3 regions of the Duganella sp. CY15W genome follow, and region 3 is predicted to be linked to each of the others. Evidence: riboswitches for the same ligand, from Rfam matches in the RefSeq annotation. Region 3 holds a riboswitch; each other region holds the start of a gene.
What was found. Region 3 has a riboswitch for cobalamin ahead of cobW (cobalamin biosynthesis protein CobW). Riboswitches for the same ligand answer to the same signal wherever they lie in the genome.

Region 1 (9,958 bases), 1.1 Mb from region 3:
CGCCAGGGGCATACCGTCTCTTGGCTGGCAGCGCCCGGCGCTGACGGCCTGCTTGGCCTGCTGGCTTTCGGCGACCGCATCAAGCCGCAGGCGCAGGCTGCCGTGCAGGCGCTGCATGCCATGCAGATCCAGACTATCCTGCTGACCGGCGATAACCAGGGCAGCGCCGATGCCGTCGGCAAGCAGCTCGGTGTGAAGCGCGTGATCGCCAACATGCTGCCAGCCGACAAAGCCGCCACCATCGGCACGCTGAAGACCGACGGCGCCACCATCGCCATGGTTGGTGACGGCATCAACGACGCACCGGCGCTGGCGGCGGCGGATGTCGGCATTGCCATGTCCAGCGGCACGGACGTTGCCATGAACGCTGCCGGCATCACCCTGATGCGCGGCGATCCGGCATTGGTGGCTGCCGCCATCTCGATCTCGCGCCGTAGCTACAGCAAGATCCGCCAGAACCTGTTCTGGGCCTTTATCTATAATCTGATCGGCATACCGCTGGCGGCCTTCGGCCTGCTCAACCCGATGGTGGCAGGCGGCGCGATGGCGCTGAGTTCCGTCAGTGTCATCAGCAATGCGCTGCTGCTGCGCCGCTGGAAACCGGAGAATCAAGCATGAACATTGGACAAGCCGCCACTGCCAGCGGGGTCTCCGCCAAAATGATCCGCTACTACGAGAGCATCAACCTGATCCCGGCCGGCAAGCGCACCGACGCCGGTTACCGCATCTATGGCGACAACGATGTGCACACGCTGCGCTTCGTCAAGCGTGCGCGCTCGCTGGGCTTTTCGCTGGAGCAGATCGCCGGCCTGCTGTCGCTATGGCAGGACAAGGCGCGCGCCAGCGCCGATGTGAAAGCCATCGCGCTGGGGCATGTCAATGCGCTCAATCAGCGCATCGCCGAACTGACCGAAATGCGCGACACGCTGCAATCGCTGGCCAGCTGCTGCCACGGCGACGACCGCGCCGATTGCCCGATCCTGCAAAGCCTGGCGCAGTGAAACGCCGTCTGCTGTGCTGTAAATGGTTTGAGACGCGTCAGGCGCTTCGCGTATAATCTCGCCACGTTTTGGTGCTCGCGCCTCTGTCCAGAGGTGCAGTTAAACGGGAAACAGGGAGCCCTCCAGGGCCAACCTGTGCTGCCCCCGCAACGGTAAACAAGCGTCGTCCCCGCGTCGACTATCCGCCTCGTATATGCCACTGTGCCTCGTGCATGGGAAGGCCAGGCGGATTCGCTTGCCAGCCCGGATACCGGCCAAACAGGGGGATGCGCCATCGGCGCTTCTATTCAATCCGCTCACGGGGAGGTGAGCTGATTGCATCTGTAGTCCATTCATTTTTATGCATTTATACAGCGCGCCGCGGCAGTGCCGGCTGGTGGCCATGTCTTGTGCATGCGTCGCCGGCGTATCTTTGCGCGCTGATTTTTCGGGACACCTCCATGTTTACTCTGCCTGTTGACGCGGCGATCCATGCGATCGAGACGCTGCTGTACTCCATCTCCAACGTGCTTTACCTCCCCGTTTTGCTCGGCATTGCCGCGCTGGTGCTGCATATGCTGTTCTGCTTCGGCAGCTTTGGCGCCGAATGGCTGGAACGCCGCCGTGGCGTGCGGATGCTGGTCGCCACTGCGAAGCAGGAGATGTCTGCCGTGCTGACTGCGCAGGAAGGCGATCCTGCACTGGATGCGCGCCTGGAACGCATCGTGCAGCGCGCCGATGCCAGTGGCGTGCGCCGTCTGGATGGCGTGCGTTTCGTGGTGCGCGTCGGCCCCGCGCTGGGCCTGATGGGCACCCTGATCCCGATGGGTATTTCGCTGGCCGGTCTGGCGCAAGGCAATCTGCCGAAGATGGCGGAATCGATGACTACTGCGTTCACCGCCACCGTGGTCGGCCTGGCCTGCAGCGTGGGCGCCTACGTGCTGACGCTGGTGCGCGAGCACTGGCTGCGCAGCGATCTGACCGAGATTGCGTTTGCCGCCGAAGCGCTGCTGGCATCGCACGGCGCCAAGCCGCATCTGGTCCGCGCGGAGGCCTGAGATGCGCTATCTGAACAAGCACCGCTACAGTAAGCTGGGCGAACATGGCGAAGATCCCTTGTCCGGCGTCGCCAATCTGTTTGATGCCAGTATCGTGTTCATCGTGGCGATGATGCTGGCGCTGTTCTCGGCCTGGAACATGATGGATTTGCTGGACCCGAACTCCGAAGTCACCATCGCCAAAAAATCGGCGGACGGCCATGTCGAGGTGCTGACCAAGAAGGGCGCTGAAATCAAGGTCAGCAAAGTGAGCGACAAACCGTTGTCGGGTTCCGGCAAGCGTCTGGGTACGGCCTATCAGCTGCCGGACGGGAAGGTGGTCTATGTTCCGGAATAAGCTGTGGACACTGGCCCTGTCGTTGCTATCGTTGCTGTCGCTGGTCGTTGGCGGCCATGTTCATTCGGCACAGTCGCCGCGCACGCTGGCGCTGATGCTGGGCGATATCGAGTCGCGTCCCGCCGTGCTGGCGGTGCGCGGTTTGCAGGCAGAGTTGAAAGAGCTGAACGTCGCGGTACGTATCATCCCGGTCAACAGCCTGACGCCGGCCGACCGCAGTGCGCTGGCTAACGCGGATGTGGCGGTCATCAATGTCAAAGGCCGTCAGGCGATAGCGGGTCTGAGTGGCGAATTGCAGGCATTGCAGAAAGCACGCAAGCCGGTGTATGCGGTCGGCGGCGCACTGGATGACAACCTGCGCGAACTGGGTGTGCGTGACGATAAGCATATCCAGTCATATCAGAGTGAAGGCGGCGTGGAAAACGTCGGCAATATGCTGCGCTACATACTGCGCAGTGATTTCGGCTCTGGAGTCAGCGTCGCGCCAGTGCATGCGATGCCGGAAGCCGGTTTGTACGATGTGACCGCGAATCGCACCGTGGGCAGCTACGATGAATACGTGCGTGGCTATAGCCATCACAAACCGGGGGCGCCGTGGATTGCCGTACCGTTCTATCGCGCCAGCCTGGTAGCCGGACAAACGCTGCCGCTGGCGGCCATCGTCGCGCGCCTGGAAAGCAGCGGCTACAACGTGGTGCCGGTATTCGGCTACCCCTACGAAGTCCCACTCAAGCTGCTGCTGGACGAAAACGGCAAGAGCCGCGTTGACCTGATCGTCGCACTGGGCATGAAGGTGGGCGGTACTTCCAGCGTCGGCGCCATCCTCGACAAGATCGGCGTGCCGGCGATTAATGCGATCACGCTGAGCCAGCAGACGCTGGCGCAATGGCAGGAATCCAAGGTCGGCCTGGATATCATCGAGCGTACCTGGCAACTGGCTGGCGCCGAAGCGGCGGGGCTGATCCAGCCGACCGTGGTTGCCAGCCGTGAGCGCATCAGCGATGCGCAGACCGGCCTGGCCTATGTGGAAGAGACGCCGATCGCCGAACGCATAGAGCGCCTCAATGAACGTGTGGCGGCGTGGCTGACGCTGCGCCAGAAAGCCAATGGCGACAAGCGCATCGCCATGATCTACTTTAACTACCCGCATGGTTCGGAGACTATCGGTGCTGCGTATCTGAACGTGCTGCCGGAAAGCCTGTGGCAGATCGTGCAGCGCCTGAAGCATGACGGCTACCGCACCGGCGAGGCGCTGCCTGGCAACGAAGCGGAGCTGCAAGGCGAAATCCAGCAGTGGGGCAACTATCCCGGCAAGTCCAAAAGCGACTACAGCGCGGGCCTGAAGCATCTGGCGGAAAGCGGCCAGGCCTTGCTGGTGCCGCTGTCGGACTACCAGCAGTGGTTTGCCGCGCTGCCAGCGCCGCTGCGGGCAGCGATAGAGCAGTCGTGGGGCAAGCCGGAAAAGGCGCCGGTCCTGTGGCGTAATGCGAAAGGCGAGGCATTCTTCGTTTATCCGGCGCGCCGCTTTGGCAATGTGCTGATGGCGCCCCAGCCGGGGCGTGCGTGGGAGCAGAACCTGGAGAAGCTGCACAATGAAGTCAGCATGCCGCCATCGCATGAATACATCGCGTTTTATCTGTGGCTGCAAAAAGACTTTCAGGCCCACGCCGTCATGCACATCGGCACCCACGGCACGCAGGAGTGGCTGAGCGGTAAAGAGGCCGGCCTGTCGGAGAGCGACCCGACCGAAGCGCTGATTGGCGCCATGCCCAATAACTACCCCTATGTGATGGATGACGTGGGCGAGGGCATCCAGGCCAAACGTCGTGGCATGGCGACTATCATCGACCATATGACGCCGCCGTTTGATGTGGCGGGCCTGAATCCTGATCTGCGCGAACTGGGCGCGCTGCTCAACGACTACCGTGTCGCCGAGCAGAAAAGCCCGCTGCTGGCGGCCAGCCATCTGAAAGCTATCAACCGCCTCGCTGCGAAAAGTGGCGTGTTGAAGGACATGAAAAAGACCGGGCTGAAGTCGGAGGCGGATATGGAAGGCCTGGAGGAGTATCTCGACGACATCGGCAGCAAGCTGACGCCATTTGGCCTGCATACCTTTGGCGTTGCGCCGAATCGTGAGCAGCGCAATGCCACGGCGCGCGCGGTGGTCAGTCTCGATGACAAGGCCAGCACCGAGCCGAAGGCCACGCGCATCGCGCAGCTGGAAGCGGATATCGAGCAGAGCGCGCAGCTGGAACTGGACCGTCTGATGCAAGCGCTGTCCGGCCGCTATATTCCAACAGGTCCCAGCGCGGACCTGTTACGCAATCCGAATGCGCTGCCGACGGGGCGCAACTTCTTCGGGCTTGATCCGTCGCGTATTCCGGGCAAGACCACCTACGAGGCGGGCGCCAAACTGGCGCAGCAGCTGGTGGAGGATTACCGCAAGCGGCACGGCGCCTATCCGGAAAAGCTCAGCATGAATTTGTGGGGTGTCGAGACCTCGCGCCATGAAGGCGTGATGGAGGCACAGGCGATGGCGCTGATGGGCGTGCGGCCCACCTGGGATGAGCGTGGCCGCGTGACCGGTGTCGAGGCGATCTCGCGCAAGCAGCTGGGACGCCCGCGCGTGGACGTGACGCTGGTGTCGTCCGGCCTGTTCCGCGACCTGTTCCCGAATCTGCTGACGCTCCTGGATCAAGCCGCGCAGCTGGCGCAGAAGCAGGAGGATGAAGGTGGCAATGTGCTGAAACAGCATAGCGCCAAGGTCGCCGCGGCACTGGCCAGGCGTGGTATCACGGCCGAGGAGGCGCAGCGTATGGCCTCGGTACGCATTTTTGGCCTGCCGAGCGGTGCGTATGGCACGCAAATCGAAAAGCTGATCCCGCTCACCAACGCCTGGCAGAACGATAAGGACGTGGCGGATATGTTCATCAACCGCATGAGCCATCCGTTCGGCGCCGGTTACTGGGGCGATGACAAGGCCAGTCCTGAGCAGCGCCGCGAGTTGTTCACGCAGGCGCTGTCCGGCAGCCAGATCGCGCTGCACAGCCGTTCCAGCAATCTGTTCGCGACGCTGGATAACGATGATTTCTTCCAGTATCTGGGCGGTACCGCGATGGCGATTCGCAGTGTGGACGGCAGGACGCCGGAGGTGGTGGTCAGCGACCTGACCAATCCGCACCGCGCCGCGCACAAAACGCTGGAGCAGTACATGGGCCAGGAAATGCAGGCGCGTTACCTGAATCCGCGCTGGGCCGACAACATGCTCAAGGAAGGCTACTCCGGTGCGCGCTATCTCAACCGTGTGGTGGACTACCTGTGGGCCTGGCAGGTGACGGTGCCCGAGGTGGTTGACAGCGGCAAGTGGCAGCGCATGTACGAAACCTATGTCGAAGACCGCCATGGCCTCAAGGTGCGCGAGCGCATCGCCAATGCCGGCAACCTGCGCGCATTCCAGGCGATTACCGACCGTATGCTGAGCGCGATTGAACGCGGTTACTGGAAGCCGGGCGACGCGGTGCGCAACAGGCTGACGCAGATGAATGCGCAGGCCATCAGGGAAGCTGGCGTGTCGTGCAGCGCGGATTCGTGCAGCAAGGCCACGCTGAAGGTGGCGCCGCAGTTCAATGCGGATTTCGTGCCCAACGCCGGCTCCAATATGGCCATCGCACGCGGTGCTGCAGCGGCGGCACGTCCTAGTGGCGCCGCGCCGTCGCCGCAGGTGGCGATGCAGAACGCCGCCGCCGATCTGCAGGCGCTGCAGGCGAAGGCCGAGACGCAGCAGCCACCTCCATCGTCCCCGTCCAAGGCCAGGCCTGCGCCGCAACCGAAGCCCACGCCAGAAGCTGCCGACGCCAAAGTCAGCGGCTTTGAGATGCACACCCTGACCAATCTGACACCGGTGCAGAAGACGGTCGGCACCCTGGTGCTGCTGGCATTAGCCGCCGCGCTGGTCGGTGTGGGCTATGTCAGCCGCCGTAACAAACTCCGTAAATTGAAAGGCTTCTTATGATGCACAAATCCCTCCTCGCGCTGGCGGCGGTTTTACCGCTGGCCGCTTACGCTGATCCTGTGGATACCAGCACCGTGGAAGTGCGCGGCCACTACGATAATGGTGTTGGCACCTCCAATGCCGCCAGCCAGGGCGCGGTGACGGCGGAACTGATCGCCAATCGTCCCGCGCTGCGGCCGGGTGAACTGCTGGAGTTTGTGCCGGGCGTGATCGTGACGCAGCACTCCGGTGACGGCAAGGCCAATCAGTACTTCCTGCGCGGTTTCAATCTGGACCACGGCACGGACTTTGCGACGTTTGTCGACGGCATGCCGGTCAATATGCGCAGCCATGCCCACGGCCAGGGTTACACGGATCTGAACTTCCTGATCCCCGAGCTGGTGGACCGCATCAATTACAAGAAAGGTCCGTATTACGCGGATGAAGGCGACTTCGCTTCCGCTGGCGCCGCGCACATGACGCTGGCGAACAGGCTCAGAGAAAACACCGCCAGCGTGACGCTCGGCGAGAACCGCTACGTGCGCTCGGTGGTGACGGGTTCGGCGCCGCTGGGCGCGGGCAATCTGGTGTACGGCGCCGAGCTGGGACATAACAATGGTCCGTGGGTAGAGCCGGAAGCGTTCCATAAAAGCCTGGGCGTGCTGCGCTATGCGCAAGGCGCCAGCGATGACCAGTTCAGCGTGACCGGCATGTTCTATAAGGGCGCCTGGCGCGCCAGCAATCAGATTCCGCTGCGTGCGGTGCAGAGCGGCGCGCTCGATCCGTATGGCGCCATCGATTCCAGCGACGGTGGCAGGACCTCGCGCTACAGTGTGTCGGCGACGATGCGCAAGCGCAGCAGCGATGCGCTGTTCCAGGCGAACGCTTATCTGGTGCAATCGAGTCTGACGCTGTTCAACAACTTCACGTATTTCCTCGACGATCCTGAGAATGGCGATCAGTCGCGGCAGACGGAGAAACGCCGCATGGGCGGTTTCGACGTGGCGCAGACGTGGTTCAGCCACTGGGGCGGCGTTGATGTCAGCAACAAGGTTGGCGTGCAGGGACGCTACGATTATCTGTCGCCGCTGGCGTTATATGCGACGCACAACCAGCAGACGCTGCGCACCATCACGGAATCCAGGGTGAAGGAGGGCAGCCTGGCTGCCTATCTGGAAAACACCGTGCAGTGGCGCGACTGGCTGCGCACCACGGCGGGCTTGCGCTATGACCGCTATCGCTTTGATGTGAACAGCAATATCGCTGAAAACTCGGGCAAGGTCAGTGCCGGCACCACCTCGCCGAAACTCAGCGTGGTGCTGGGGCCATGGGCCAAGACCGAATTCTTCGTCAACTACGGCGAAGGCTTCCACAGCAACGATGCGCGCGGCACCACGGTGCATCTGACACCGAAGGAGCGCGAACCTATCGATCCGGTCACGCCGCTGGTCAAGACGCGCGGCGCGGAGATTGGTGCGCGCACCGAGTTCCTGCCTGGCTTGCAAAGCTCGGTCGCGGTGTGGAAGCTGCGTTCGGAATCGGAGCTGGTGTTTTCCGGCGATGCTGGCGATACCTCGCCGAGCCGTGGCAGCTACCGTTCCGGCATCGAGTGGAATAACCACTACATCGCCAATGCGTGGCTGCTGTTCGATCTGGACCTGGCCTACTCGCGCGGCCGCTACACGGAGCATGACGAGGTGGGCGACTACATCCCGGGCGCGATTGGCAAGGTGGCGTCGTTTGGCGTGACGGTGATCGATCTGGGACCGTGGTCGGCGGCGTTCCAGATGCGCTACTTCGGTCCGCGTCCGCTGGTTGAAGATAACAGCCAGCGTTCAGCAACGACGGCGATTGCGTATGCGCGGGTTGGCTACAAATTGAACCGCCGCTGGACGGCGCAGCTGGATGCCTTCAACCTGTTTGACCGCCAGGTCAGCGATGTGGACTACTACTACGCTTCGCGCTTGCCGGGCGAACCGGCGGAGGGCGTGAACGACATCCACTACCATCCGGCCGAACGTCGTACGTTCCGCCTGACGCTGAAAGCGGTGTTTTAACGCGCGCCGCCTCGGCCGGGGCGGTGCTAGCATGGTCTGATGACGACTCCATACCAACTTTACTACTGGGACGGCCTGCAAGGCCGCGGTGAATTTGTCCGGCTGGCGCTGGAGGAAGCAGGCGTGCCGTATGTCGATGTGGCGCGGCAGAAGAAGGGCATGCCTGCGCTGATGGCTAGCCTGGATGGCGACAAGGTCGCGCATCCATCGTTCGCACCGCCCGTGCTGCAGGCGGGCGAACTGCTGATCGGGCAGACCACCAACATCCTGCTGTTCCTCGGCGCGAAGCACAAGCTGGCGCCGCGCGCGGAAGCAGGGCGGCTGTGGGCCAACCAGCTGCAGCTGACCATCGCGGATATCGTCGCGGAGGCGCATGATACGCACCACCCGATCTCCACCAGCAAATATTATGAAGACCAGAAAAAAGAAGCCAGGGCGCGCGCCAGGGATTTCCGGGAGCAGCGCATACCCAAGTTCCTGGATTATTTTGAAGGCGTGATACAGCACAATCCTGGCCGTGGCGGCTACGCCGTCGGCGCGCGTCTAAGCTATGTGGATTTGTCGCTGTTCCAGCTGATTGAAGGACTGAGCTACGCGTTCCCGAAAACGATGGCCAAGCTGGCGCCGTCGTATCCAGGCCTGTTCGCCTTGCGCGGCAAGGTGGCGCAGCGGCCCAATATCGCCGCCTATCTGCGCTCGAAGCGGCGGATACCGTTTAACGAAAGCGGCATCTTCCGCCACTATCCCGAGCTGGAAAAATAATCAGCCTGCGCTGGTGACCGGATAGCCGGCATCGGCGATGGCCGATTTCAGCGGCGCCAGTGGCGTGGCGCTGTCGATCCTGACCGACTTGGTGGCCAGGTCAATTTCCACTTTGGCGCCGGCATCGACGGCCTGCACCGCCTTGGTCACCGCACCAACGCAGTGGCCGCAGCTCATGTTTTCGACGTGAAGCTGATACATTGCATACTCCTTGAAACGGTTACGATAGCCACACTGTAAACTTTCCTGCAATGGGAAGGTCAAGCACTTTATGAAGATCAGGCTATCCCAGGCCAAGGGTGGGGAGCGCGCCATCGACCCGGCAATGAACAGGTCAGCGCTGGATGGACAAGGGCGTTCGTATCCCTTGTCCATCTGCGTAGCGGCCGTTAGGGACGGTCAGGATTGCTGCTTGCGGCGGGCTGCGAAGGCCAGCAGGCCCAAACCTGCGCCAAGCATGGCATAAGTGCTTGGCTCCGGTACGGAGGCGATCGCGTGCACGCCGGTGTAGGGGCCATTGCTGATCAGCGCGCCGTCGAGGCGCCAGTTATTCGACGACACGGGGCCGCCGCTGCAATATGCCGAGGAGCCATCCATGCACCAGTAGTTGTGGCTGGAGCCCACAGTCGGGTTCTGAATCAGCGCGATATGGTTGGATGAATAGTTGAACGACAAATCGTGGCTGGAGGCGACAAAGGCGGAGTTGACGTACACCGCAGAGTTGCCGTGGGTCAGGGTGAAGCTGGACGCACCGTCGTTGAGCGAAAGATTCC
Region 2 (9,958 bases), on a different contig from region 3:
CAGCGCACTGATGGTCGCCGCCCGCATGCAGCCCGCCATTCTGGATTACTGCGTGTTTGCCCACTGCTCCAACGAGAACGGCCACCAACAGATGCTGGAAGCGCTGCACGCAAAACCTTTGCTGAACCTTGGTCTGCGCCTGGGCGAAGGGACTGGCTGCGCACTCGCGCTGCCGCTGCTGCACGCTGCCGCCAACTTCCTGAACCAGATGGCCACATTTGAGTCGGCCCAGGTCAGCGAAAAGTCCGAGTAAGCGATGCATCAGCTCCGCCTGTTCTTCACTGCCCTGCAGTTCTTTACCCGCTTGCCCATCCCTGGCTGGGTAGGCTTTGATCCTGCGTGGCTGAACCAGGCCTCGCGCTACTTCCCGCTGGTCGGTGTCGTGGTGGCGTCAATTACTGGCGGCGCCTATGCATTGACGTCGTACTTCCTGCCAGCGCCAGTTGCTGTAGTTATCTCCACCGCAGCCGGCATCTACGCCACCGGCGCCTTCCATGAAGATGGCTTTGCCGATATGTGCGACGGCTTCGGTGGCGGCATGACGCAGGAGCGCGTGCTGGAGATAATGAAGGACTCGCGCATCGGCGCTTACGGCGCGATCGGCACGCTGTGCATGCTGGCGCTGAAACTGGTGACGCTGTCCATGCTGCCGCCGCTGGCCGCGATTGGCGCCTTATTCGTGGCCCATCCGCTTTCCCGCCTGATGGCGACCTCGCTGATCTGGCGTCTCGATTACGCGCGCGCGGAAGGCAAGGCCAAGCCGCTTGCACAGAAAATGAGCAACCGCGAATTCCTGATCGCCGCACTCACCGTTGTCCTGCCTGTCGTGGCGGCCGGTGCGCTGCACTGGCTGCCAGTATCTGCGCTGTTCAGCGGCGTGGTGGCGACGGCCATCGCGACGTTCTGGCTGGCCCGTAAATGCGTGCACCGCATCGACGGCTACACGGGCGATTGCCTGGGCGCGGTGCAGCAGGTGACGGAAGTGATGTTCTATCTATGCGTCCTGGCCAGCTTCACCCGATGACGCTGATACTGGTCCGCCATCCCCAGCCGCTGGTCGCACCAGGCATCTGCTACGGCAGTACCGATCTGGCGGTCGCGCCCGAGCAGCTGGAGCAAACGCTGGCGACGCTGCGGCTGCCCAGCGATCTGCCCATCTACTCCAGCCCCCTGCGCCGCTGCGCCCAATTGGCCGCCCGCCTGACGCCATCGCCACACTATGATGCCCGCCTGGCCGAGATGCATTTCGGCGACTGGGAAATGCAGCCATGGGACACCATCCCCCGCGCGGCCATCGACGCCTGGGCTGCCGACACGGTCAACTACCGCCCTGGCGGCGGCGAGAGCGTATTGCAGATGGCGCAGCGCATCAGCGCATTCCACACGGCGCTGCAAGGCCAGTCGGCCATCGTCATCTGCCACGCCGGCGCCATCCGTTTGCTCACTGCGTGCCACGCCGGCCTTGCCCCTGCGGAGATGGCGCGACAGGCCGCGCAAAGCGCCCATCAAATCCCCTACGGCTCCACTTTGACCCTTTAAACCCGTATAATGTGCGGGTTTTGGTGCCCGCATGTCTGTTCAGACCTGCAGTTAAACGGGAAACACGAAGCCATAAAAGCCAACGTGTGCTGCCCCCGCAACGGTAAGCAAGCGTCGCCGCTGTACGCGACACATCACCTCTTATAACCACTGTGCCGAGGCATGGGAAGGTAAGGTGGTTCCACTTGTTAGCCCGGATACCGGCCAAACCAGGTGGAAGCGGGCTGCCCCTCGCTTCTGTTCACAATTGGCCAACGGGGACGTCGGCCGGTTGCTACTAACAGAAATAACATCATGACCCTTCGTATCTCCCGTCCTGCGGCGCTGTCGTCGCTGGCATTGGCCATGGCTGCCTGCTACGCGCACGCCGAACCAGTCAACAATGGCACCGTGGTTGTCACCGCCACCCGTACCCCGCAACCGCTGGCCAACGTCATCAGCGATACCATCACGATCAGCGCCGAGCAGATTTCGGAATCGGGCGCCGGCTCCATCATCGACCTGCTGCAGCGCCAGCGCGGCATCGAGATCGCCCGTAACGGCGGTGCAGGTACGGCGTCCAGCGTCTACATCCGTGGCGCCAACAGCAACCACAATATCGTGCTGGTGGACGGTGTGCGTATCGGTTCCTCGACCACCGGCGCCGCCAACTGGAGCGCCATTCCGCTGACCGCGATTGACCATATCGAAATCGTCTACGGCCCACTGAGCTCCCTGTACGGCGCCGACGCCATCGGCGGCGTCATCCAGATCTTCACCAAAAAAGGCAAAGGTACGCCAAGCGTGACGGCCTTCGCAGGCTACGGCAGCGACAAGACGCGCGAAGCCGACGCCACCCTGTCCGGCGCCACCGGCGGTGAGCATAGCTTCAGCTACGCGATCAGCGCCGGCAAGGAAAAATCCGACGGCTTCTCGGCCACCCGCCCGGCCAGCGGCTCGTACAACCCTGACCGCGACGGCTACGACAAGGAAAACGTCTCCGGCCAATTCAGCCTGCAACTGGCGCCCGGCTACGAAGCCGGCGCACTGTTCTTGCACAGCAAACTGGATTCGCAGTACGACAGCGGCGCGTCAGCATACGATGTCCGCAGCAAGGCGCTGTTTGAAACCGCCGCCGTCTACGGCAAGGCGCAGTTTGTATCGAACGTCGACACCCTGCTGCAATACGCAGAGAGCAAGGACAACGGCGAAACCTTCAGCAGCGCGGCAGCTACCGGCTACTCGCGCATCAATACCAAGCAGACCGACATCACGCTGCAAAACGACATCCGCATTGGCGAAGATGTATTGCAAGTGCTGTACGATCACCGCAAGGAAGAAGTGGACACCAACGGCTTCAAGCTGGACAAGCCGGAACGCACCACCAACTCCTGGGCCGCATCCTATAACGCCCGCCGCGGCGCCAACCTGCTGAACGCCGCCATCCGCCGCGATAAATCGGTGTACGGTGCGAAGAACACTGGCTCGCTGGGCTACGGCTACGACTTCACGCGCCAGCTGCGCGCCACCGCCAGCTATGGCACCAGCTTCCGCGCGCCGACCTACAATGAACTGTACTATCCGGGCTACGGCAATCCTGCCAACAAACCGGAACAAGGCAAGAACGCAGAAATCGGCATCCGCTGGGATGACGGCGTCAACGCGATCAGCGCCAACTACTACCGTAACCGCCTGACCGATCTGCTGTTGAGCACCACGCCATGCCCATTCGGCACCAGTACCGGCAAGTCCTGCGTGTACAACATCGCCAACGCCACGCTGGAAGGCCTGACCGTCGCCGGCGCCACCAAAGTGGCCGGCGTCAACCTGAATGCCAGCATCGACCTGCAAGATCCCAAGGACGACAACAGCGGCAAGCGTCTGGCACGCCGTTCGAAGAAACACGGCAACCTGAGCGCCGACTACGCTATCGGCCAGTGGAAGCTGGGCGCGGAGCTGGACCTGTCCGGCGACCGTTACGACGATGCACTCAACAAGACCCGCCTGGGCGGCTATGGCCTGGTGAACCTGTTCGCCACCTACGCCATCACGCGCGACTGGTCGGCGCTGGTCCGCTGGAATAACATCGGCGACAAGCAGTACGACCTGGCGAATAACTACGCAACGCCAGGCTCCAAGGTGTTTGCCGGTATCCGTTACGGCTACAAATAATGGTGTAACCTGCCGGGGTTGGCCACCTTCCCCGGCAGTTTTTTTGAAAGCAGTGCATGCATTCTTTCTCCCGCAATCTGCGACAGCGCGCCGTCATCACCTTCACCGGGTTGGTGCTGTTTGCGTTTGCCAGCCTGATTTTTTCGGGCATGACCGGTTCGGTCTCGATTCCCATTTCCGATATTCCCGCAGCGCTCAATGAGCTGCTGCACGGCCAGCAATCGACGCTGGCAGCCACCCTGCTCGACCTGCGCCTCAGCCGCGCGGTCTCCGCTTTCGCCACAGGCGCAGCGCTGTCGCTGGCCGGCGTGATGATGCAGGCATTGCTGCGCAATCCGCTGGCCGATCCGTATGTCCTTGGTATTTCGGCCGGCGCCTCCGTCGGTGCGCTGGCCGCGTTGTTATTCATGTGCGCCGCCTGGATGGTGGATGCCGCCGCCTTCGTCGGCGCCGTCACCGTCGCCATGATGCTGTATCTGCTGGCCAAGCGCGACCTGCGCAGCGGTACCGCTGCCGAAGGCGGCACGGCGCTGTTGCTGCTGACCGGCGCCATCATGTCTTCCGCCTGCATGGCGCTGGTGACGCTGATGCTGTCCGTCGCTCCGGAAAGCCGCTTGCGCAGCATGGTATTCTGGATGATCGGCGACCTGTCTGGTACCCAGGTCCGCGTCATGCCATGGGTGGTCCTGATCGCTGCGCTGGCGTATGCGCTGCGTATTGCCCGCTCCATCAACGTCATGGCGCTGCATGCGGAGGCCGCCGCCACGCTGGGCATCCGCGTGGGCGCGCTGCGCAAAGGCCTGTTCTTCGTCTCCGGCCTGCTGACCGCCAGCGCCGTCACCAGCGCGGGCAGCATTGGCTTTGTCGGCCTGATTGTGCCGCATGCCTGCCGCTTTGCGGTCGGTCCCGACCACCGCATACTGATTCCGGCCGCCACGCTGGCCGGCGGCACCTTCCTGCTGCTGGCCGACACGCTGGCCCGCACCGTGATCGCACCGACCCAGCTGCCAGTGGGCGTGGTGACGGCGCTGATCGGCGCCCCGGTCTTCCTGTATCAACTGCATCGGCTGCGTAAATGATGATCGGTACTCACAACCTATCCCTCAGCATCGGCCAGCGCCAGCTGGTCACGGACCTGAACTGGCAGGTGGCCGAAGGTGAATGCTGGAGCATCATCGGCCGTAATGGCGCCGGCAAAAGTACGCTGATGCGCGCACTGGCGGGACTGCGTGGCGTGGAAGCAGGCCATGTCGCCCTGTCCGGCAAGCCGCTGGCGGAATGGCCGCTGGCGGAACTGGCACGCCAGCGTGCCTTCCTCGCCCAAAGCCGCAGCGACGCCTTTGCCTACAGCGTCATCGAAACCGTGCTGTCGGCACGCCATCCCTATCACGGCAACCGCTACTGGGAAGACAGCGACGATCACGCGATCGCCCTGAAATCGCTGGAAGCCATGGAAGTCGCCGATTTGGCCGGACGCGATGTGCGTACGCTATCCGGTGGTGAACGCCAGCGCGTCGCCATCGCCGCCATGCTGGCGCAGGACACGCCGCTGCTGCTGCTCGACGAACCCGCCAATGCGCTCGACCTCGCGCACCAGGTCAGCGTGATGAATATTCTGGCGCGCCTGTGCCGCGAGCAGGGCAAGACCGCCGTCATGATCGGCCACGATCTGACGCTGGCGCACGGCGTCTCCACCCACGCCCTGCTGCTGAAAGGCGATGGCCGCTGGCTGGCTGGCAGCAAGGATGATGTCATGCGGGCGGACATCCTCAGCGACTACCTCGGCCATCCGATTGAAGTCATCCAGCACGGTGCACGCAGCATCTTTATCCCTAACGAGAACACACTATGAGCGACGAGATCAACGAACGTCACCGCGTCCGCATGGAACGCAAAAAAGCCATTATCGACGCCAAGATCGCCGCTGCGGACAAGCAAATCGGCATCATCATCGTCAACACCGGCAACGGCAAAGGCAAAAGCTCCAGCGGCTTCGGTATGGCGATCCGCGCCATGGGACATGGCATGAAGGTCGGCGTGGTGCAGTTCATCAAAGGCGCAATGCAGACGGGCGAAGAGCTGTTCCTGCGCCGCTTCCCGGAAGAGATCAGCTTCCACTCCATGGGCGAAGGCTATACCTGGGAGACCCAGAACCGCGAACGCGATATCGAAAAGGCCGAACTGGCATGGGAGCAGGCCAGGAAATTCCTGGCCGATCCGGAAATCGGCCTGGTGATATTCGATGAGCTGAACATCGCCCTCAAATACCGCTACCTGGATGTGGAAGTGGTCATCAACGACCTGCTGGCACGTCCACCAATGCAGCACGTGGTCATCACCGGCCGTGGCGCGCCACCGGAACTGATCGAGATTGCCGACACCGTCACTGAAATGAACGTCGTCAAACACGCTTTCAAGGCTGGCATTGGCGCGCAAGCGGGGACCGAATGGTAAAAGCCCTGCTGCTTGCCGCTGTCGCATCGGGACAAGGCAAGACCACTGTCACCGCTGCACTGGCGCGCAAGCTGGTCCGCCTGGGACAACGCGTGCGCGTATTCAAGTGCGGCCCGGACTTCATCGATCCCATGCTGCTCGAACGCGCCAGCGGCGCGCCGGTGCGCTCGCTGGATTTGTGGATGGTGGGTAAAGAGCTGTGCAGCCAACAACTGGCGCAAGCCGCTGCGGAAGCGGACGTGATCCTTATCGAGGGCGTCATGGGCCTGTACGACGGCACGCCCTCATCGGCCGACCTGGCGCGCGAATTCGGCGTGCCAGTGATGGCGGTAATCGACGCCGGCGCCATGGCGCAAACCGCTGGCGCCCTGGTGCACGGGTTGCGCGACTATGGCCCGGTCGAGATGGCCGGTGTCATCGCCAACCGCGTTGCCAGTGAAGGCCACGCCAAAATGGTGGCAACCTCGCTACGCGACATTCCACTGTTCGCCACCCTGCCCAAGCAGGCCAGGTCACTGCCGGAACGCCATCTCGGCCTGGTCCTGCCGGGTGAGGTGAATGATATCGACCAGCTGCTTGATGAACTGGCCGACCAGCTGGTGTTTGACCAGGCAGCGTGGGACAGCCTGCGCCCGGTCGATCTGGGCGCCGCGCCAGCCGCCACGCAAACGGAACCGCTGCTGGCCGGGAAAACCATCGCCATTGCGCGCGACGCCGCCTTCATGTTTATCTATCCGGCCAACCTGGACATACTGCGCGCCTTGGGCGCGACGTTGAAATTTTTCTCGCCGCTGGCCGATGAAGCCGTGCCGGCAGAGGCGGACGCGGTCTATCTGCCCGGCGGCTACCCCGAACTGCACGCGGCGCAGCTGTCGCAGGCAGGCAACTGGCAGACCTCCGTACGCGCAGCGCACGCAGCGGGCATGCCGATTGTCGCCGAATGCGGCGGCATGATGGCGGTGGCAGACACGCTGGCGGACCAATCGGGCGCGGTATGGAAAATGGCAGGCCTGCTGCCCGGTGCTGTGGCCATGCAGCCACGGCTTGCGGGACTGGGCTCGCAAGGCCTGCCCACGCCGCAAGGCATATTGCGCGGCCATACCTTCCACTACTCGAAACTGGCGACGGACGTGGCACCAGCCGCGTACACTAGCAAGCATCCCTCCGCTATACAAGGTGAGGCATGGTACCGTGCAGGATCGCTATCGGCTTCGTATTTTCACGCATACTTTCCATCCAATCCGGCGGCAAGCGCCGCTTTGTTTCTTAGGAGTGTGATATGACACGTACACTGGTTCTGGGCGGCGCCCGCTCCGGCAAAAGCGCTTACGCTGAGCGTCTGGCCGCCGACTCGGGCAAGGAAGTCCTCTACATCGCCACCGCCACTGCTGGCGATGGTGAAATGGCGGCACGCATCGCCCACCACCGCGCCGGCCGTTCGCCGGAATGGACCACGGTTGAAGAGCCGCTGGCACTGGGAAACCAGCTGCTGCGCTGGTCCTCGCCCGACCGCCTGATTATGGTGGACTGCCTGACGCTATGGCTCAGCAATCTGCTATTTAGTGGCGGAGAAGAATATCCGGACGTCGGCGAGATCACCCTGCCGGCCCTGTTCCACGAACAGCAGGACATGCTGGCCAGCGCCCTGACCAAGTGCGCCAGCGACGTCGTAATGGTGTCGAATGAAGTCGGCCTGGGCATCATGCCCATGGGCGCCGTGTCGCGCTGCTTCATGGACGAACAGGGACGCCTGAACCAGGCCGTCGCATCAATCTGCGACCGCGTAGTGTTTGTGGCTGCAGGCTTGCCGCTGGTCTTAAAAGGATAACCGTGCTGAGTGGGCTGAGCTTTTCCACCATCGCCGTATTGATGGTGGCCGCAGTGTTGCTGGATCTATGGTGGGGCGAGGTGCGCCGCTGGCATCCGCTGGTTGGCTTTGGCAACCTGGCCATGGCGCTGGAGCGCCATCTCAATCGCGAAGGCCCGTTGCGCTTTCTGCGCGGCGTGCTGGCGTGGATGCTGGCCGTGCTGCCCTTGACGGCACTGGCCGCACTGCTGGTTCATGCACTGGCAATGCCGCTCGCGCAAGCTGCCGCTCATGCCCTCATGCTGTATTTAGCGCTTGGCTTGCGCAGCCTGCGCGACCACAATCTGCCGATTGCCGATGCGCTGGCCCGGAATGACCTGCACGATGCCCGCCGCCTGACCTCCTACATCGTCAGCCGCGACACCACCAGCGCCAGCGAAATCGAGCTGACGCGCGCCAGTGCCGAATCGCTGCTGGAGAATGGCAACGATGCCGTCTTCGGCACGCTGTTCTGGTTCATCGTTGCAGGCGGGCCTGGCGCCGTGTTGTTCCGCATGGCGAACACGCTGGACGCGATGTGGGGCTATCGCACGCCACGGCTGCTGCAATTCGGCTGTGCCGCAGCCCGCATCGACGATGCGCTCAACTACATTCCCGCCCGTCTGACTGCGCTGTCCTACGTGCTGCTGGCGCCTGGCCTGCAAGGCAAACGCCGGGCATGGCAATGCTGGCGCGCGCAAGCTCCGGCATGGGATAGCCCAAACGCCGGTCCGACCATGGCCAGCGGCGCTGGTGCGCTTGGCGTGCAGCTGGGCGGCGCAGCCATCTACCACGGCCAGCTGGAACATCGCCCGGTACTGGGTGACGGACCACCCGCTACCGGCGCCGATATCAACCGCGCCTGGCTGCTGGTCGCGCGCACCACCGCGCTGTGGCTGGCCATCGCCTGTACTGCTGCGGCCATCATGGAGTACACACATGCTTGAACACGGCGGCAATCTGCGCGACGCCGCAAAACGCTTTGGCCGCGAGGACTGGGTTGATCTGTCCACCGGCATCAATCCCCATTGGTATCCGGCGCCGGTGGTGGCGAACAATGCCTGGCATCGTCTGCCGGAGCCTGATCCCGCGCTCACCGCTGCGGCGCAAGTTTTCTACGGCGCACCGCTGATGCTGCCGGTGGCTGGCACGCAGGCAGCAATTCAGGCGCTGCCCCGTCTGCGCGCCCCATCGCGCGTGGCAGTCAGCGCGCCATCCTATGCGGAGCATGCACACCACTGGGCCGGCCATGGCCATGCGATGACGCTGACGCCCTATGCAGATCTGGCGGCCGCTGTCGCCCATCACGATGTCGTTGTCGTCGTCAATCCGAACAATCCCACCGGCGACGTCGTCCCTGCCGCCCAGCTTCTGCAATGGGCCGGCGACCTGGCCGCGCGTGGCGGCTGGCTGGTAGTCGATGAGGCGTTTGGTGATACGGCGGCGGACAACAGCGTCGCCGCATACACCGCCCAACCTGGCCTCATCGTACTGCGCTCGGTTGGCAAATTCTTCGGCCTGGCCGGGATTCGTCTGGGCTTTGTAGCGGCCCACGCCGGTCTACTGCGCGACCTGGCAGACCTGCTGGGTCCATGGACCATCAGCGGCCCGGCGCAGCAGATCGCTGTGGCGGCGCTAAGCGACCAGGCGTGGCAGGCAGCGACGCGCGAGCAGCTGCATGCCAGCGGCGAACGTCTGCGCGCACTGCTGGCGGCGCACGGCATTCAATCCTGCGGCACGCCACTGTTCCAGTGGTGGGCGGAGCCCCAACCGGAAGCGTTCTGGCAGCACATGGCGGAGCGCGGCATCTGGGTACGGCTTTTTACGCAAGCGGCACGTGGCATCCGTCTTGGCCTGCCGCCGGACGAAGCAGGCTGGCAACGCCTGCAAGCAGCACTCACTGAATGGAGCAAGCAATGAAAAAACTGATCTTCGCCACAGCCCTGCTGGCTGCGGCCACCGCCAGCG
Region 3 (9,958 bases):
GCTGCGTAGCCCTTGGCCAGCGCCAGTCGACCGTTCTGGCGCATTGATCCCGAGGTATCCAGCAGGATCAGGTGCAATGCGGGCACCACGGCATGCGCTGGCTGGCGACGCAGATGCTCGCTCCTCAGCGGCTGTGGACCTTTGGCGACCAGTGTTCGCACCCAGGCTATCGCTGAACTTGATGCGGGGGCGTGCGTGGCGGCCTTTCGGACTGCCGGAGCAGGCGACAGCGGGGAGGTACGCCACCGTTGGCCGCTCTCCCCTGTCCGGGGCTGCGCGCCAGGGTGGCTCAGGCTTTTTTTGCTGGCCACGCTCCTGTAGAGACGACACGCGTGGTGGCAACCGGCTGCGGCGGCAATGCGCCCCAGTCGCCTTCGGGTTCGCGGCCGGGCTCAGCCGGTGCGTCAGACGCTGGCTGGTGTTGATGGCCGTTGGACGGTGCAGGCTGCGGACGTTGGCTGGCGCCAGGCGGCGTACCAGCCGGCTCCATGCGGCGGTGTGCCAGCGCCAGATCCGCTACGGCATCAACATCTGCTGTCGTCACTGCGCTACGTCCTTCCAGAGCTGCAAGCGCGCGGGCGGCGCGCAGCATGACCAGGTCGGCACGCACACCGTCCACGCCAGCATCAAGCGCTTTTTGGGCTGCATGCGCCAGGACCGCATCCGGCCACGTCAGCCCGGCCAAGGCGGCGCGTGCCCGCGTCAATTGCTCGGCGAGCTGGACCAGCTGCGGTGCGTGTGCGCCGATCAGCGCCTGCGCGTCCTCGTCAAATTGCAGCCGCGCGCGCAGGATGGCCTGGCGCTGCACGGGATCGCGCGGATTTTCCAGCGTGACTGCCAGCCCGAAGCGGTCCAGCAGTTGCGGCCGCAGTTCACCCTCTTCCGGGTTCATGGTACCGACCAGCACGAAGCGCGCGGCATGCTGCTGGGAGATGCCATCCCGCTCGACGATGTTCACGCCACTGGCGGCCACATCTAGCAGCGCATCCACCAGTGCGTCGGGCAGCAGGTTCACTTCGTCCACGTACAGCACACCGCTGTGTGCGCGCGCCACCAGGCCGGGCGACAGCCGCACCTTGCCATCGCGCAGCACGTCTTCGACGTTCAGGCTGCCGACCAGTTGCTCCAGGCTGGCGGTCAGCGGCAGCGACACAAACGGTGCGGCCTCCGTGGCCCCTGGCAGCAGTTCCGCCAGCGCGCGTGCCGCCGTCGACTTCGCCGTGCCGCGCGGACCGCTGATCAGCACGCCACCGATGCCAGGATCGACCGCAGTCAGCAGCAGCGCGCGCTGCAGTTCGGACTGCCCCACCAGCGCGGTGAACGGAAAGACCGCAGGTGCGGCGGCTTGGACAACGGTCATGGCATATCTCCTCTTTCAACATCCTCCAGCGTTTCGAGCCGATGCTCCAGCGCCAGCAGGTGTTCTTCAATACGTTCCCGGTGATCGCCCGGTTCGGCCCACATGCCCCGCTGCATGGCCTCCAGCAAACGCTCGCCAACATTGCGCAAGGCCAGCGGATTATGCTGCTGCATGAAGGCCCGGGTGGCGTCATCATGCAGATAGGCGTCCGCCACCATTGCGTACTGGTGATCGCTGACCACGCCGGTGGTGGCGTCGAACGCAAACAGATAGTCCACCGTGGCGGCGATTTCAAACGCGCCCTTGTAGCCATGGCGCTTGACGCCTTCCAGCCATTTGGGATTGACCGCGCGCGAGCGCACCACGCGCGCCAGCTCCTCGCCCAGCGTGCGGACGCGCGGCGCACCTGGCACGCTGAAGTCACCGTGGTAGAGCGTGGCGGGCGTACCGGTCAGCTGTTCAATAGCCACCGCCATGCCGCCCTGGAACTGGTAGTAATCGTCGGAGTCCAAGATGTCGTGCTCGCGGTTGTCCTGGTTGTGCAGCACTGTGTCGATATGCGACAGCCGTTGCTCGAAAGCGCCGCGCGCCGCCTTGCCATGCTCGTCCTGGCCATAGGCGTAGGCGCCTGCGCGCAGATAGGCTTGCGCCAGGTCGGAGCCATCGTTCCAGCGCCCCCCGAGCAGTTCCTGCAAACCGGCGCCGTAGCCGCCCGGACGTGGGCCGAACACCCGCCAGCTGGCCTGGCGCTCGGCATCTTCTGCCGACAGGCCCTGCTCCTGCGCTTGTGCCGCCTCGCGCCGCACGCGCACACGGATGGGATTGATGTCGTCGGGCTCGTCTTCTTCCGAAATCGCCGCCACGGCGCGCACGGCGGTGTCAAACAGGTCGATCACGTTCGGGAAAGCATCACGGAAGAAGCCGGACACACGCAACGTCACATCCACGCGCGGACGCCATTTAATGGACATCGGCAGGACTTCAATATCCAGCACGCGGTTGCTGCCGGGCGCCCATTTGGGCCGCACACCCAGCAGTGCAAACGCCTGGGCGATATCCTCGCCGCCGGTACGCATGGTACTGGTGCCCCAGATCGACAAGCCGACTGCGCCGGGGAAACAGCCGTGGTCCTGCAGATGGCGTTCCACCACCAGGTCGGCCGCCGCCACACCCATCGCATAGGCGGTGGGCGTCGGCACGCCGCGCGTATCGACGGAATAGAAATTACGGCCGGTGGGCAAGACGTCCGGCCGGCCGCGCGATGGCGCACCGCTCGGGCCGGCCGGCACAAAGCGTCCTGCCAGGCCGCGCAGCAATTGGGTCATCTCGTTGGGACCGCAGGCATCGAGGCGAGGTTGCAGGGTTTCGCGGATACGCTGCAGTACCGCTGCGGTGCGCGGCCAGACGGCGGCATCCATTATGGCGCCATCGTCCAGCGCGGCCGCGGTCAATTGCGCCGCCAGCAGTTCCAGACGTTCGCGTGTATGGCCTTCGTGACGCCAGACGTCATCGCTGAGCTGCTGCAACGCTTGAGGCTTAGGTCCCTGCCAAGTCTGCGCCCAGTTGGGATTCAACGGCTGGAAGCCGTCAAGCCCCAAATCCTCGGACAAGGCTTGCAGCAAGCTTTGCTGTCCGGCCTGATTCCCGCCCGGGAAGCGCGCCAGTGCCACCATGGTGTCGATGCGCTGCCGTCCCTGCGGCGAACTGCCCAGCGTATGCAGGCCGTCCCGAATCTGGGATTCCTTGATTTCACACAGGTAGGCATCGAGCCGGCTCAGCAACGCCTCGCGCGCCGCCTCGTCGGCCGGTTTGGCAAAGCCCAGTTCCTGATGCAGGTTCTCTTTCAGAATACGTTCAAGGATTTCCGAACGCAGCATTTTGGCGCGGCGTGGATGCAGCGACAGCGCCTCGTAATATTCGTCCATCTGCCGTTCCAGCGCCTGCAGCGGGCCGTAGGTTTCGGCGCGGGTCATCGCCGGCATCAGGTGGTCGATGATCACCGCCTGGGTGCGGCGCTTGGCCTGGCTGCCCTCGCCCGGATCATTGACGATGAATGGGTACAGATGCGGCAACGGCCCCAGGATGGCGTCAGGCCAGCAGTCCGCCCCCAAGGCCACACTTTTGCCCGGCAACCACTCCAGATTGCCGTGCTTGCCCACATGGACCATTGCATCCACGAGATAGACGCGGCGCAGCCAGAAGTAGAACGCCAGGTAGTTATGCGGCGGCACCAGGTCAGCATCGTGGTAGCTGGCCACCAGGTCCAGGTCGCGTCCACGCGCAGGCTGGTTGCCGACGAAGACATTGCCGTAGCGGCGGCCGGACACCATGAAACGCCCTTGCCGTACCATCGGGTCGTGCTGAGGCAAGCCCCATAAGGCGTTGACCGCATCGCGGCTGTTGGCCGGCAAGGCATGGAAGTCTGCCAGGTAGTCGTCCATGGACAGGCTCTGCAACGCTGGCCGCGCGTCATTGGCGCCAAGTGCATTCGTCACACTGCCGATCAACGTGGCCATCAGCGCATCGCCGTCTTCAGGCAGCGCACCGGTTGCGTAGCCGGCCTCGCGCAATGCTTCCAGTATCGCCACCGTGGAAGCCGGTGTGTCCAGGCCGACGCCATTGGCCAGGCGGGCGTCGTCATTGGGATAGTTGGCCAGGATCAGCGCCACGCGCTTGCTGGCGTTGGGCTTGTTGCGCAACACGCACCAACGGCGCGCCATCTCGGCCACGAAGGCGATGCGTTCCGGCTCGGGCTGATAGCGGACGATATCCATTTCAGTGCGTTCGCAACGCCATGACAAGCCCTTGAAGCTGATGGCGCGTGTGCCGATGCGGCCATCGACTTCGGGCAGCACCACCTGCATGGCCATATCGCGCGGCGTCAGGCCGTGCGGGTCCGCCTGCCATTGATCTTGCCCGCAGCCGGCGGTGATGAGTTGCAGTACCGGCGCGTCGTCGGCCAGCGCCTGACTCAGTTGTTCATCGTCGCCATCCAGCGAGGACACTGCAAAGCTGGTGGCGTTAAGCACTACCTGCACCTGCTGCTCGCGGGCCAGCGATTGCAGCATGGCATAGCTGGCGGGTGTCTTGAGGGAGTCCACCGCCAGCGCCAGGGGATTCATGCCGGCGTCGTGCAAGGCGGCCATCATGTCGTCGAACACGGCGGTATTGCCGGCCAGCAGATGGGCGCGGTAAAACACCAGCAAGGCCACCGGTGCTTCCGGCCGCCACGGACCGGTCAGTTTATACGGCTGGTACAGCAGTGCGGGCGGCAACGGTACGGCCGGGGCCGGACGCTGGCCAAGGCCGAACACCGCATGGGCGATGAGCGCAAAGAACTTTTGCGCGTTGTCGCGCCCGCCTTCACGCAGGCAGCGCCACAGGTGACGGCAATCGTCCTGCGCGGCGGTACTGCGCAACAGCAGTTGCAGATCTTCATTCATGTCGCCGGAGAACATGGCCAGCCACTGGCCGCGCTCCTGCGCTTTCGCCACCGCCTGCTCGACCAGGTAAGCCGAATCGCCCGGCGCGCCGATGTGATCGATGATGACCACACGGGCGTGCTGCAACACGTCGTCCATATACAGATCGACACTGGCCGGCTGGCGCAGCCACATCAGGTTGGCCAGGCGGATACTGGGAAAGCTGGCATCCAGCCCGGATGCCACATCCGACAGCAGCGACAGCGTGGTGTCGGCGGCGCTGAGGATGACGATATCACCCGGTGTCTGCTCAACGCGCACGACACCAAGACCGTCATCCTCGACGTGTCCACCAGGCCGGGCCGAAAGAAGATGCATGGCTGCTTACTGCGCTATGCTTCAGGCCAGCAGGGCTGCGGAGATTTCCTGCTGCAGCGCCGGGCCATCCAGATGGTCGCCGATCAGCACGATGCGCGTGGCGCGTACCTCGTCGCCACGCCAGGCGCGATCGAAGTAGCTGTCGAAACGCTGGCCCACGCCCTGCACCACCAGACGCATGGCGGCGCCGGGCAAGGCGACAAAGCCTTTGGCACGGTAGATTTCATGGTGTTCCACCAGACTGGTCAGCACGGCCAGCAGCTTGTTGCGGTCGCTCACTTCCAGCGTCACCGAGACGGAATCAAACGCGTCGTGATCGTGGTCCTCCTCTTCGTCGTGGTGGGTCTTGCGCTCGTCGATTACATCTTCCACCGCGCGCTCCAGGCCCAGCAGGACGTCCAGCGCGAGGCGGCCATGCTGGGCATGCACCAGCTTGACACCGGCCGGGGTCTCGGCACGGACCGTCGCTTCCACGGCAGCCAGGGTAGCGGCATCCATGCCGTCGGTCTTGTTCACCACCACCAGGTCGGCAGTAGCTAGCTGGTCTTCAAACAGTTCCGCCAGCGGCGACTCGTGATCCAGGTTGTCGTCCGCGCGGCGCTGCACGTCCACCGCATCCGGATCGTCGGCGAAGCGGCCTGCCGCCACCGCTGGCGCGTCGACCACGGTGATGACCGAATCCACGGTGAAGGCATTGCGCAGCGCCGGCCACTGGAACGCCTGCACCAGCGGCTTCGGCAGGGCCAGGCCGGAAGTCTCGATCACCAGATGGTCGATCTGGTCGCGGCGCGCTGCCAGCTGCTCCATGACCGGCGCAAACTCTTCCTGCACGGTGCAGCACAGGCAGCCGTTGGCCAGTTCAAACAGCTGGCCATTTTCTTCGCCCTCCTCGTCACAACCGATGCCGCAACCGCGCAGCAATTCGCCGTCGATGCCGAGTTCACCGAACTCGTTGACGATGACGGCAATGCGGCGGCCCTGCGCGTTGGTCAGCAAATGACGCAGCAGCGTGGTTTTGCCGCTGCCCAGAAAGCCAGTCACAATGGTGGCAGGGATTTTGCGGGTTTGCATAGAAGTTCCTTGGCGAATAAATGAGATGGCGAAACGGATCAGCGGCACTCGTGGTGAGCCCTCACCGTCTTCCCCGACGATATTTGGGCATGTGACCGGCACGCATGCGTGCCGGCGTAGTCGTTGGCCGGTATCCGGGCTGGTGGACAAACCTCCATCGCCTTCCCAAGCGCGTGTTCGAAACGCTCAGTGGCCTAGATGGAAGCGGAATCAGCTGATTCATCCACTTACCGTTGCGGGGGCAGCGCAGGTTAGGCAGCGCTGATTGCGTGGCCCTCCTGCTTCCCGTTGAACTGCAGCGCTTGAACGACGCCGCGAGCACCAACGCGCGGATTATACCTGAGGCTGCAGGAATTCCCAGCGCCCGCCGTCGCCACCACTACTGCTTACGCCGCAAGGATCGTATGACAATGCTGCTATTCACATGTAGAATACGCGCCAATACGTGAATGGTGCCCTCCTGCTTGTCAGCTGGAGGGTGAAACGGGAAGCCGGTGACACGCGAGATTTTCATTTCGCGCCAGTCCGGCGCAGCCCCCGCTGCTGTAAGCCTGACGACCTTGATCAACCGCCACTGTGCCGCGCACGGGAAGGCAAGACCAGGGAAGGATGATGGCGAGCCAGAAGACCGGCCAGTCACGATGCACGGTAAAGCCCGGGGTGTGGCCTTGCCTGAGAGTTGTTCGTCGTTTTCCTTTTTATCGCTTCAGCAATCGCACATCGTGACTGTGCGCGCTGCCGTTCGCCGTGGGCGCGCGGCGCGCTGTGTCGTCCGTGGGCGTGCGCCTGGCATATCACCTATACAGAGATGCTTTCATGATCCTATCCCGCCCAGTCCACACCACTTCCCTGCGCCCTGTCGTTGCCGCCGTCGCCCTGCTGTGCGCCCACAGCGCCCTGGCCCAGCAGGCCGAATCCATGCCCACTGTGACCGTTCAAGCGGAAGCGCTGCACGAAGGGCTGGGACTGACCCGCCAGAACGCCACGGCCAGCCGTTTGAACCTGACCGCCATGGAACTGCCCGCCAGCCTCGATACGCTGAGCGCCGATACCATGCAGGCGCGCGGCGACCTGCTGGTCAAGGATGCAGTCACCCGCACCACCGGCCTGACCGACATCAGTTCGCCGGGCAACGGCGTGGCCTACTCCGCGCGCGGCTTCAGCGGCAACGGCGCCATCGCGCTGCTGGAAAATGGCCAGCGTCCACAGGTAGGTTCGGGCACGGCCACCTACCCGGCCGATCCATGGGGCTATGAATACATCGAAGTGCTGCGTGGTCCTGGCTCCATCGTGTATGGCAGCGGCACCACCGGCGCCACCATCAATGCGGTACGCAAGGCGCCGCAACGGACCACGGCCTTTGAAGCGATAGCCGGCATCGGCGACGGCAAGGCGCTGCGCGGCGGCGTCGGTGCTACTGGCGCCATCGGCGAAAAAGGCGCGTTCCGCATCGATGCCTACGCTGATCGCAGCGACGGCTTCATCGACCGTGGCAATTCGCGCCACGGCAAGGTGCTGAGCAGCCTCACGTACGCGCTGACGAATGACCTCGACCTGGACCTGTCGCTCGACCATCTGGAGCAGAAGCCGCAGCGCTATTTCGGCACGCCGCTGGTGAATGGCCGCATCGCCGGCGAACTGCGCCACCAGAACTACGACGTCGGCGATGCAGATATCTCCTTCACGGACGACAAGGCCGTTGCGCGCCTGACCTGGCGCGTGACGCCAGCGCTGACCATCAGCAACGAGCTGGCCTACATGAAGGCGCATCGCAACTGGCGCAACGCCGAATACTATTACTACGACACGCAAGCCAAGGTGGTGGACCGCAGCGACTACATCGCCATCCAGCACAACCAGGAGCAGACCGGCAATCGTCTCGAGGCGCGCTGGAACGCGGGCGCCAACCGCGTGGTGGCCGGCTGGGAAGCGGCCAGCATCAACTTCCAGCATAACAATAACTCACCTTACGGCGGCGCCTCGGTCGTGGCGCCGACCGGCTTCAATCCCGGCACGTTTGATAGCCCGGACCCGGTGCTGCCTAACTTCAGAACCCATACCACCACCAACGCATTCTATGCCGAGGATGCTTATGACATCACCAGCAGCTTGCTGTTGCTGGCGGGCGTGCGTCACGACCAGTACAAGGTGGAGCGCGTCAGCCTGCTGGGCGCCACCGGCTTCACTTCGCGCCTGAACTCGAACGCGGTGCGCCTGGGTCTGACATGGAAACTGGCGGCCGATACTTCGGTGTACGGCCAGGTCAGCAGCGGCAGCGATCCGGTCACCAGCCTGCTGTCGCTGAACCTGGCCAACAGCCGCTACAAGCTGACCAGCTCGCGCCAGGTGGAGGCCGGCGTCAAGCAATCGCTGGCCAATGGCAAGGCGGAGTGGACCGCGGCGCTATACCGCATCAGCAAGGATGACATCATCACGCGCGACCCGGCCCATCCGGCATTGTCGATCCAGGGCGGTTCGCAATCGTCGCGCGGCGCCGAACTGAGCGCCAGTGTCAAGCTGGCACAGGCATGGCGCCTGGAAGCGAACGCAGCCTACACTGACGCCCAGTTCGACCAGCTGCTGGAAAGCGGCAACGTCTCGCGCGCCGGCAACCGTCCGTCCGACGTGCCGAAGATCTCGGCCAATCTGTGGCTCAACTACCGTGCTGATGCCTGGCGCGCGGCGCTGGGTGCGCGCTACGTCGGCGAACGTTTCATCGACAACGCCAATTCGCAGGTGCTGCCTGCCTACACCACCATGGACGCTTCGCTGGGCTGGAACATCAGCCGCAACGTGCTGCTGCAGCTGAACCTGCGCAATCTGACCAACAAGCTGTACGCCAGCACCTCCTACAGCGATGCCCAGTACCTGCTCGGTGATCGCCGCCACGGCGAGCTGACGGTTCAGTGGCGCTACTGATCGTCCGCGCCATGGGTTCCTGGAAACGGCAATTGCATCTGCTGCATCGCTGGCTTGGCATCGGCATAGGCTTGCTGGTGCTGCTGTGGTTCGGCTCCGGCATCGTCATGATGTATGTGCCCTACCCTGCGCTGACCGAACAGGAGCGCATGGCATGGCTGGCGCCGCTTAACGTCGAACAAGTCGAGGTCAGCGCGTGGAATGCCTGGCAGGCCACGGGCCAGCCCGGTGTCCCCGACGTCGTCAAGCTGAATAGCGTGGCGGGCCGGCCTACCTACCACTTCATGGCTGACGGCCGCTGGCGTTCGGTGTGGGCCGATACCGGTACAGTCTTGCAAATGACGGACGATATCGCCAGGTCGGCCGCCGCCAGCGCGGCGCCGGGCGCCAGCACCTTGGCCGTCGACACCGTGGATCTGGACCAGTGGACGTTTGGTTCCGTCAAAATGCATCGTCCCTTGTACCGCGTGGAAGCCGACGATGCGGCAGGCAGCGTGCTGTATGTCTCCGGCCGCACTGGTGAACTGGTGCGTGACACCACGCGCAGCGAACGCGCGTGGAACTGGGTCGGTTCGGTGATTCACTGGATCTACTTCACGCCCTTGCGCACCTACGGCCAGCCATGGCGGCAAGTGGTGATGTGGACTTCCGCCGCGGCGTTCGTGCTGGTGATGCTGGGCATGGTGCTGGGCATCCAGCGGCTGCGCTTGCGTAAGCGTTACGCCGGCGGGCGGCGCTCGCCGTATCGCGGCTGGCAGGCGTGGCATCACTGGCTGGGCCTTGGCGCGGGCACGCTGACGCTGACCTG

Region 1: it holds a riboswitch for cobalamin, as region 3 does, so the genes downstream of both, GTP58_RS01275 (MotA/TolQ/ExbB proton channel family protein) here and cobW (cobalamin biosynthesis protein CobW) in region 3, are expected to answer to the same signal.
Region 2: it holds a riboswitch for cobalamin, as region 3 does, so the genes downstream of both, GTP58_RS30595 (TonB-dependent receptor domain-containing protein) here and cobW (cobalamin biosynthesis protein CobW) in region 3, are expected to answer to the same signal.

What each region holds. Positions count from the first base shown of each region.
Region 1 covers NZ_WWCQ01000001.1:267,306-277,263, forward strand. Annotated here, with positions in the region: gene GTP58_RS01265 (cation-translocating P-type ATPase) at 1-618, shown strand, start outside; gene cueR (Cu(I)-responsive transcriptional regulator) at 615-1,001, shown strand; cobalamin riboswitch at 1,054-1,275, shown strand; gene GTP58_RS01275 (MotA/TolQ/ExbB proton channel family protein) at 1,442-2,038, shown strand; gene GTP58_RS01280 (DUF2149 domain-containing protein) at 2,040-2,375, shown strand; gene GTP58_RS01285 (cobaltochelatase subunit CobN) at 2,362-6,387, shown strand; gene GTP58_RS01290 (TonB-dependent receptor) at 6,384-8,423, shown strand; gene GTP58_RS01295 (glutathione S-transferase) at 8,463-9,185, shown strand; gene GTP58_RS01300 (heavy-metal-associated domain-containing protein) at 9,186-9,386, opposite strand; gene GTP58_RS01305 (PEP-CTERM sorting domain-containing protein) at 9,585-9,958, opposite strand, start outside.
Region 2 covers NZ_WWCQ01000010.1:960-10,917, forward strand. Annotated here, with positions in the region: gene cobT (nicotinate-nucleotide--dimethylbenzimidazole phosphoribosyltransferase) at 1-253, shown strand, start outside; gene GTP58_RS30585 (adenosylcobinamide-GDP ribazoletransferase) at 257-1,024, shown strand; gene GTP58_RS30590 (histidine phosphatase family protein) at 1,021-1,539, shown strand; cobalamin riboswitch at 1,544-1,763, shown strand; gene GTP58_RS30595 (TonB-dependent receptor domain-containing protein) at 1,834-3,690, shown strand; gene GTP58_RS30600 (iron ABC transporter permease) at 3,747-4,769, shown strand; gene GTP58_RS30605 (ABC transporter ATP-binding protein) at 4,769-5,542, shown strand; gene cobO (cob(I)yrinic acid a,c-diamide adenosyltransferase) at 5,539-6,144, shown strand; gene GTP58_RS30615 (cobyrinate a,c-diamide synthase) at 6,138-7,427, shown strand; gene cobU (bifunctional adenosylcobinamide kinase/adenosylcobinamide-phosphate guanylyltransferase) at 7,424-7,972, shown strand; gene cbiB (adenosylcobinamide-phosphate synthase CbiB) at 7,975-8,937, shown strand; gene cobD (threonine-phosphate decarboxylase CobD) at 8,930-9,910, shown strand; gene GTP58_RS30635 (cobalamin-binding protein) at 9,907-9,958, shown strand, end outside.
Region 3 covers NZ_WWCQ01000001.1:1,398,032-1,407,989, reverse strand. Annotated here, with positions in the region: gene GTP58_RS06545 (VWA domain-containing protein) at 1-161, opposite strand, end outside; gene GTP58_RS06540 (ATP-binding protein) at 290-1,360, opposite strand; gene cobN (cobaltochelatase subunit CobN) at 1,357-5,160, opposite strand; gene cobW (cobalamin biosynthesis protein CobW) at 5,182-6,231, opposite strand; cobalamin riboswitch at 6,339-6,572, opposite strand; cobalamin riboswitch at 6,665-6,883, shown strand; gene GTP58_RS06525 (TonB-dependent siderophore receptor) at 7,048-9,150, shown strand; gene GTP58_RS06520 (PepSY domain-containing protein) at 9,138-9,958, shown strand, end outside.